Regions from separate parts of the Thalassospira sp. ABL2_045 genome, predicted to be linked through region 1. Evidence: predicted binding sites of a transcription regulator. Region 1 holds the regulator's gene; the other holds the start of a gene.
What was found. Region 1 encodes PhoB, which activates phosphate uptake and scavenging genes when phosphate is short. Its sites were predicted from a motif close to TNTCATAAAACTGTCA; they were not measured.
Positions count from the first base shown of each region.

Region 2: a site for PhoB is predicted at 1,401-1,416, ahead of ACXAIA_RS08910 (choice-of-anchor I family protein). Genes of this name have one in related genera too.

Region 1 covers NZ_JBSWYV010000001.1:802,670-807,940, forward strand. The annotation lists gene pstC (phosphate ABC transporter permease subunit PstC) at 1-336, shown strand, start outside; gene pstA (phosphate ABC transporter permease PstA) at 329-1,678, shown strand; gene pstB (phosphate ABC transporter ATP-binding protein PstB) at 1,680-2,483, shown strand; gene phoU (phosphate signaling complex protein PhoU) at 2,505-3,227, shown strand; gene phoB (phosphate regulon transcriptional regulator PhoB) at 3,244-3,942, shown strand; gene ACXAIA_RS03655 (cation:proton antiporter domain-containing protein) at 4,035-5,271, opposite strand, start outside.
Region 2 covers NZ_JBSWYV010000004.1:268,701-272,596, forward strand. The annotation lists gene ACXAIA_RS08910 (choice-of-anchor I family protein) at 1-1,325, opposite strand, end outside; gene ACXAIA_RS08915 (NAD(P)/FAD-dependent oxidoreductase) at 1,512-2,585, shown strand; gene ACXAIA_RS08920 (DUF2256 domain-containing protein) at 2,609-2,803, shown strand; gene ACXAIA_RS08925 (DUF3253 domain-containing protein) at 2,800-3,084, shown strand; gene pgi (glucose-6-phosphate isomerase) at 3,091-3,896, opposite strand, start outside.

The DNA.
Region 1 (5,271 bases):
GGCGCAACCAAATCCGAAACCATTCGTAACGTGATCTTCCCGGCGGCTTTGCCCGGGATTGTCGGTGCGGTTCTGCTCGCGGTGTCGCGTGCGATTGGTGAAACCATGATTGTTGTGATGGCGGCCGGTCTTGCGGCGAACATGACGGCAAACCCGCTTCAGGCTGTAACAACCGTAACCGTGCAGATCGTGACCCTTCTGGTCGGTGACCAGGAGTTTGACAGTGCCAAAACCCTCTCGGCCTTTGCGTTGGGGCTGGTTCTTTTCCTTGTCACCTTGGGCTTGAACGTATTTGCCCTTAAGGTTGTTCAGAAGTATCGCGAGAAATATGACTGATATGGCATCTCTTATGGAAGACAGAGCTGCGGCCAAGGTGATCTCTGACAATCTGCGCAAGCCGGTTGACTGGGACAGCCCGAAAATCGCCCGCAACATCAAAAAACGCTACGCTGCTGAACGCCGCTTTAAAATGTATGGCCTTGCTGCGATCGGTATCGCGCTTCTGGCCCTGTTCGTTCTGGCATTCTCGATCGGCTCGAAAGGCTACAGCGCCTTTTACCAGACCTATGTCCAGCTCGAAGTGACCTTCGACCCGGCTGTGATCGACCCGGAAGGGACCGGCGATCCGGACGTGATCGGGCGGGCAAACTTTGATGGTCTGATCAAGCAGTCCCTGCGCGAACGCTTCCCGGACGTGACCTCACGCAGCGAGAAACGCAACCTGTATGGCATCGTTTCAGGTGGCGCGTCTTATGATCTGCGCGAACGGGTTCTCGAAAATCCGAGCCTGATCGGGCAGACGCGCACCATCTGGCTGATCTCGGGTGACGATTTCGATATGCTCAACAAGGGCTATATCGACCCGACCGTTGATGAAGGCGACCGTCGCCTCAACGATCAGGAAGTCGGCTGGTATAACGAACTGGTCGAAGCCGGTGCGGTGGAAAAACAGTTCCATGCCCGCTTCTTCACCAGCGGCGATTCCCGCGAACCGGAATTGGCCGGGATCTGGGGCGCTGCGGTTGGCTCGTTCTATACCCTGCTTGTGACCTTGGCGTTGTCCTTCCCGATCGGTGTTCTGGCGGCGGTGTATCTTGAAGAGTTCGCACCGAAGAACCGTTTCACCCAGATTGTTGAGGTCAACATCAACAACCTGGCCGCTGTCCCGTCCATCGTCTTTGGTCTACTGGGTCTTGAGGTGTACCTGAATGTCATGCATCTGCCGCGTTCGGCCCCGGTTGTCGGTGGTCTGACTCTGGCCCTGATGACGCTTCCGACGATCATTATTGCCTCGCGTGCGGCGATCAAGGCGGTGCCGCCGTCGATCCGTCAGGCCGCGTTGGGCCTTGGTGCCTCCCCGGTTCAGACCGTGACCCATCATGTCTTGCCGCTGGCAATGCCGGGCATTCTGACGGGCACAATCATTGGCATGGCCCAGGCATTGGGCGAAACAGCACCGCTTCTGATGATCGGGATGGTCGCCTTTATTGTTGATATCCCGGGCGGGGCACTTGACCCGGCAACGGTTCTGCCGGTCCAGATCTATCTGTGGGCGGACAGCCCGGAACGTGCCTTTGTCGAGAAAACCTCGGCAGCGATTATGGTGTTGCTGGCATTCCTTGTCCTGATGAATGGACTGGCTGTGTATCTGCGCAAAAAATTTGAACGGAAGTGGTAAAATGGCTGCTGTATCCCAGAGCGCAATGACGGCAGAGCCGTCGGTCGAAAAACCGAAAATGACCGCGCGTAACCTTGATCTTTTCTATAGCGACAATCAGGCCCTCTATGAGGTCAACCTCGATATCGCTGAACAACAGGTTACCTCGCTGATTGGCCCGTCGGGCTGTGGTAAATCCACCTTCCTGCGCTGCCTGAACCGAATGAATGACACCATTGACGGTGTCACCATCAAGGGCGAAGTCACCCTTGATGGCCGCGATATCTATGACAAGCGCATCGACGTGGTTCAGCTGCGCGCGCGCATCGGCATGGTGTTCCAGAAACCGAACCCGTTCCCGAAATCGATCTATGACAACGTGGCCTATGGCCCGCGTATTCATGGTCTGGTCAATTCGCGTGACGAGCTTGACGAAATCGTCATGACCTCGCTCGAACGTGCCGGCCTTCTGAAAGAAGTCAAAGATCGCCTGCAGTCGCCGGCAACCGGTCTTTCCGGTGGTCAGCAGCAGCGCCTGTGCATCGCACGTGCGGTCGCCGTCAGCCCGGAAGTCATCCTGATGGATGAGCCGTGCTCGGCGCTTGATCCGATCGCGACCGCCAAGGTCGAGGAACTGATTGACGAGTTGCGCTCGAACTACACGATCGTGATTGTGACCCACTCCATGCAGCAGGCAGCCCGTGTGTCACAGCGCACCGCGTTCTTCCACCTGGGCAAGCTGGTCGAAGTCGGCGAAACCGATCAAATCTTTACCAACCCGAAGGACGAGCGCACCAAGGGTTACATTACCGGCCGCTTCGGTTAAGTGAGCCAGGAGTACGCATAAATGGCTGAAGATCATACCCATATCGTAAGTTCGTTCGACGAGGAACTCACCCGTCTGAACAACATCATCTCGCAAATGGGCGGGCTTGCCGAAAGCCAGCTTATTTCGTCGATCCGCTCGATCGTCAAACGCGATTCCGAGCTGGCCGAAAAAGTCATCCTGTCCGATCAGCGCATCGACGTTCTCGAACAGGAAGTTCAGGACTTTGCTGTTCGTCTGCTCGCCCTGCGTCAGCCGATGGCAGATGACCTGCGTCAGGTCGTGACCGCGCTCAAGCTGTCGAATGATCTCGAACGTATCGGCGATTTGGCCAAAAACATCGCCAAACGCGCCCAGGTCCTGAACCAGATCCCGCCGATCCGCCCGGTTCAGGCGATCCCGAACATGGCCAAGCTGGCCCAGGAAATCATTAAGGATGTCCTGGACGCCTATATCGAAGGCGATGCCGACAAGGCCCACCGTGTTTGGGAACGCGATCAGGAAGTGGACGACATGTACAATTCGCTGTTCCGCGAATTGCTGACCTACATGATGGAAGACCCGCGCAACATCACCGCGTCGACCCATCTATTGTTCATCGCCAAGAATATCGAACGTATTGGCGACCACGCCACCAACATCGCCGAAACGATCTATTACCGGATCAAGGGCGAGGACCTGCCGGGTGTTGACCGGCCAAAAAACGACGCAGCGAACTTCGCTGTTGTCGAACCGAATGAGTGACACTGGAGCATAAAAGATGGACCCAACGGTTCTTATCGTCGAGGACGAAGCTGCAATCGTAACCATGTTGCGCTACAACCTCGAACGCGAGGGGATGCAGGTCGTCGAAGCCGGAGACGGTGACGAAGCGTTGAAAATCATGGCAGAAACCCATGTCGATCTGGTTTTGCTCGACTGGATGTTGCCCGTCATGTCGGGGATCGAGGTCTGCCGCCAGATCCGTCGCAAGCCCGAAAGCCGCGACCTGCCGGTGATCATGGTCACCGCGCGCGGCGAAGAAGGCGACCGTATCCGTGGCCTTGATACCGGCGCGGATGACTATGTCACCAAGCCGTTTGCCATTGGCGAGCTGCTGGCTCGTATCCGCGCGCTTCTGCGCCGGTCCGGTCCGGCGCAACCACAGGGGCAGTTGATCTATTCCGACATCGAAATGGATCTCGCCGCCCACCGTGTCAGCCGCAATGGCAAGGCGATCCATCTTGGCCCGACGGAATTCCGTCTGCTGCGCTATTTCCTTGAGCATCCGGGACGTGTTTTCTCGCGCGAACAGCTGCTGAATGCGGTCTGGGGCCCGAACATCTATGTCGAAACCCGCACCGTTGACGTTCATATCCGTCGCCTGCGCAAGGCACTCAATGACGTCAAAGGCACCCGCGATATCATCCGCACCGTCCGTGCGGCGGGCTATGCGCTGGATTCCGAAACGGCTGCCTAAGCTGGTTTTTGATCCGTGATCCAATGAAAAACCCCCGTTGCAGTGTGCAACGGGGGTTTTTGTTTTAATCGCGTAACGAGTTGGCGTTGGCTTTATGGGGTGTCCTCGGCCGGTTTGTCGGCTTCCTCGGAACTTCCCTGTTTGCGCTGTGTGCGCGGCGCCAGTTCGTTCATCAAAAGCATATCGGCCCGACGGAACTTGGCGATTTCCGCATCGATATCTTCTTGCGGCACCTCGCAGGCGGCCAGAACGTGATCCGATAACCGCAAGCCGGTTTCAAGCACTTCCGGGATGGCGGCATCTGCGCCATGGCGGGACAGTGGCCCGATATGGGTGATGTCCTGCGCACGGGCAAAAATCTTCAGATGCGGATAATGCTGCCTTAAAAGCGCAACCGTCTTCTCGGTCGCATGCGGGTTCCCCATGGCAACAACCGCAATTTTTGCTTCGTCAGTGTGTGCCGCCCGGAAAGTTTCCGGTCTTGATCCGTCTGCGAAATAAACCGGCAGGCCTTCGGCCCGGCCACGCGAAACCTGCTGGGCGTCACTATCAAGCACCAGGAACGGGATGTTCCGGGTTTTAAGCAACCGCGCCAGAACCCGGCCAACGCGCCCGCTGCCGATCACCAGAACATGCTGCTGAATGCCCTCGGACTCTTCGGCGATCTTGCCAAGCTGGTCTTCTTCCTTGGGATGGAGCTTTTCCTCGATCTTGTGACCAAGACTGATCAGGGTCGGGGTCAGGGCCATGGAAATCGCCACCACCGGGATCAGCATCGCCGCAATATCAAGCGGCACCGCCCCGTTCTGGGCCGCCAGGGCAAACATCACAAAGGCAAATTCACCGCCCGCCGCCAGGCTCATAGCCACCCGGATCGCCAGACCGGTTTCAAACCGCATGGCGCGCGCCAGTCCGAACAGAACCGCCGTCTTGATGGCGAGCAACAAGACAAGCCACATGACGATGGTGCCGAACTGGTTATAAACCACGTCAGCGTTGACCGACATGCCCACCGACATGAAGAACAGCGACAGGAAGACCCCGCGGAACGGCGAGATATCGGCTTCGATCTGATGGCGGAATTCGGTTTCGGCCAGCATCACACCGGCAATGAAGGCCCCCAGCGCCATCGAAAGACCGGAAACTTCGGTAAGGGTGCTGGCGGCCAGCACGACAAACAATGTGCCAATGGCAAACAGTTCCGGGTTTTTAAGCGACGCGATATAGCGAAACAGGCGCGGCAAGACATAACGCCCAACCAGCAACAGCAACGCGACCGACCCGAAACCAAGCAGGATGCTCATCCACGGGCTGGTTTCCGTTCCGGCA
Region 2 (3,896 bases), on a different contig from region 1:
CTGGCAATGCCTTCGGGTTCCGGGCCCTTGTCATCGGAGCGGTTATCGCGGCTGTAGTTTTCCGTATCCGAGGAATTGAAGACATTGGCGTAGTTTGCCGCCAGGAGCTGCTCAAACGCATCGCCACTGTCAAAGACCATCTCGCCATTGGCATCAAGCACTGAGAACGACCGCGCGCCGTAGCTATAGATGATATCCACATCACCATCAAAATCGATGTCCCCCTGTGCCGTGGTGGTTTTCAAACGACCAAGGTTTTCATCCTTTTGCAGGGTGCTTGCGGTCGGATAGGCCACCGGATCAAGGGTCAGTTTGCCAACGCGGGTTTCCTCGCTATAGCCGTCATAATCGCGGGCATCGCCCTCGTTCGCGATCAGGACCCAGTCCTTGCCATCGATGTTGATCGCATCGATGGTATCAGGCTGATACATGCCCATGACCGGCCAGGTACGGATATTGATCTTGCCGTCCTTGTCGCTGGCGTCAAAGGCATGCACCGAATGATCCTTGAAGCCAAGACCGGCAACGTGTTTGACCGTGGCGGCTTCGATATCAATGATCGCCACCGCATTGTTTTCCTGCAGCGAAACATAGGCGGTTTTGCTGTCCTTGGAGACCGCAATGTATTCCGGCTCCACATCCTGTGCGACGGTTGAGGTTCCCGGGTTCGAAGTGCGCATGCCATAAGGCAACGCACCGCCATTCAGGAAGTTGAAATCAACCGTGCGCACATCATCGGCCGACAGATTTTCTGCGCCACCGGCCATGGAAATGATCGAAACGGTTCCTTCCGGATCGTTGGTGAAGGCATCGTTCGGCTCACCCTCATTGGCTATCAGCACATATTTGCCATCCGGGGAAAACTTGATCATGTCAGGCAGCGCACCGACGGTGACCGCCGAAATGAAATTGCCTTCGGTATCAAAGAAAACAGCCTGACCCGCTGCCTGCTTGTCAGCGTTTTCGACTGCAACCGCAACAACACCATTCATGACGGCAACACTGTTGGCACCCTTGCCCCAGCTCGACAGATCCATCGCACCGATTTTGGTGAGCTCGGACGGGTTCGTCATATCAAGAATGTCGATCACCTTGTCCGCACCGTTCACAACAAAGACCCGCTGTGACACCGGATCGAATGCCGGAATTTCTGCCGCACTTTCATCCAGCATACCGGTGCGATATTCGCCCATCGGCACAATCGTGATCGGATGCGCGCCGGCATTGACCACATCGCCCGACATCAAGGTGTTTTCAGAAGATGTGCCGGCACAGGCACTCAGAAGCAAAGAAACAGCAGCCGTCGCCATCAGTGAAGAACGCATGTTTTCCCCCTTGGAATAACCGTCAACAAAGCCAGCAGCGTGATGATTTGCTGTAACGGTTTGATGACCCGGTGGTGACAGTTTCATAAATTTCTTGTGGCAAGGACTGCTCCAATCGCGCGGCTTTCCCGTATCGAGATGACAACACAAAAACACCACGGGTGGTTAGCGAACAGGAGTATCCCGATGCCAAGCATGTTGAACGTCAATATTGCCGTCATTGGTGCGGGCATGGCCGGGCTCAAGGCTGCCAGCACCTTGCATCGCATCGGCATGAACGTGACCGTGTTTGAAAAAAGCCGCGGGCTTGGCGGGCGTCTGGCATCGCGGCGGACCGAATTCGGCCATTTCAACCATGGTGCGCAATATGTCACTGCGCGCGATCCGGGCTTTAACGCATTCCTTCAGGAAGCAACCGAATTCAACGCCGCCCAGAACTGGTCGCCCAACCTGCATCGCGGCGTGAGCACCGGGACGGACCGCACCGACGGCACTGCTGCCACAGGAACGAATGATGCGCTATCGCCCATTGCCCGTCATGTCGGCAACCTTGCCGAGGAGCAATGGTATCAGGGTGCGCCGCAGATGAACAAACTGATCCGCCCACTGGTGGACAGCTTTCCGATCCAGAAGCAATATCGCATCGTTGGCATAGAGCCGGTCAATCAGCGTAGCTTCATGCTCCATGATGATCTGGACGGGTCATATGGGCCGTTTGACGGTGTCATTGCGACGGCCCCGGCCCCGCAGGCCGCAGAACTGCTCCGTCCACTCGCCCCGCGGTATGGCCCGATTGACGAGGTGGTTATGGCACCTTGCTGGGCCGTTATGGCAGCGTTTGAAAAACCGCTTCCGACCGGGTTTGATGCGATGCTGTATCCAAGTCGCGAAATCAGCTGGGCGGCACGCAGCACGCAAAGCAACGACATGTTCCATCGTCGCACGCCTGATCCATGGGTCCTGCATGCCAGCCCGGAATGGTCACGCGCCCATCTTGAAGATGACAAGGAACGCGTAATTGAAAAACTGCTCGACGCGCTGCGCAATGTCAGTGGTGCCAAACTGCCGGAACTGCATTCGGTGCAGGCGCACCGCTGGCGATATGCCCGAACAGAAGTCCCGCTTGGCATGAGCCACCTTAATGGCATGAACGGCCGCGTGATTGCCGCCGGCGACTGGTGCCTTGGTGCGCGGGTCGAGGCGGCCTGGCGCAGTGGGCGATCTGCCGCCCATTCGATGATTGAAACCCTGCTTGGATAACCCGACACCCTGGTCGCACTGATATGCCGAAAAATGCCAACGGACAGAACCGTGGCAAAGCGCATCTGCCACAGAAAATCTGCGTCACCTGTGCGCGCCCGTTTAGCTGGCGACGCAAATGGAAGGATTGCTGGGACGCGGTTCAATATTGTTCCGAACGGTGCCGTCGCCAGCGCAAGCAGGCCGCAAAACCCGCCACACAAGGCAATGCGTCATGATGTTTGATCAGCTCGACGAAGATCAGCCAACCTTTGCCATTCTGCGCCAGCGAGTGATTGATATGGCAGCCCAGCGCGGCGTGGAGAAAACCATCTGCCCGTCCGAAATTGCCAAATCATTCGGCTCCTATTGGCGTGATCTGATGCCGCGCGTGCATCAGGTGGCCGATCAATTGTGTGCCGAGGGCAAGCTGACATTTGAAAAGGGCGGCGTCAGCTACGGCCAACACTGCCCTTCGGGTCATTATCGATTGCGCATCGTCCCGGAAAAGGACGAGTAAGAAGGCTTAGCCGCGCAAGCCATGAAGGCGTTTTATCAGGCCTGCGGTCGATGCATCACGCGATCCTGCATCTTCCTTACCCTCAACCATCGGCAGCAGTTCCTTGGCAAGCTGTTTGCCAAGCTCAACCCCCCACTGGTCATAGGAATTGACGTTCCAGATGATGCCCTGAACAAAGATCTTGTGTTCATACATCGCAACCAGTCGGCCAAGCGTAAACGGATCAAGCTGCTTATAGAGGATCATGGTGCTCGGCTTATTGCCATCAAACACCTTTTGCGGGGCCAGCACATCGATCTCGGCCGGGCTTAGGTCACTGCCTGCAAGCTCTTCGCGGACTTCGGCCTCTGTCTTGCCGCGCATCAGCGCTTCGGCCTGTGCCAGGCAGTTTGAGACCAGCTTGTCATGATGGTTGGCCAGCGGATGCAGTGCATTGGCCGCGACAATGAAATCTACCGGGATCAGTTCAGTGCCCTGATGGATCAGCTGATAGAATGCGTGCTGACCGTTTGTGCCGGGCTCGCCCCAGATGATCGGGCCGGTTTCATAGGCAATCGGCTTGCCATCGCGGGTAACAGACTTGCCGTTACTTTCCATATCGGCCTGCTGCAGATAGGCCGGCAGGCGCGAAAGATGCTGATCATACGGCAGGATCGCCTGGCTCGATGCGCCCAGCACATTGCGATACCACACCCCGATCAGACCAAGGATCATCGGAATGTTGGTTTCAATCGGTGCGGTTTTGAAGTGATTGTCCATTGACTGCGCGCCGCGCAGCAATTCTTCGAACTTCTCATAGCCGACGGCAAGAA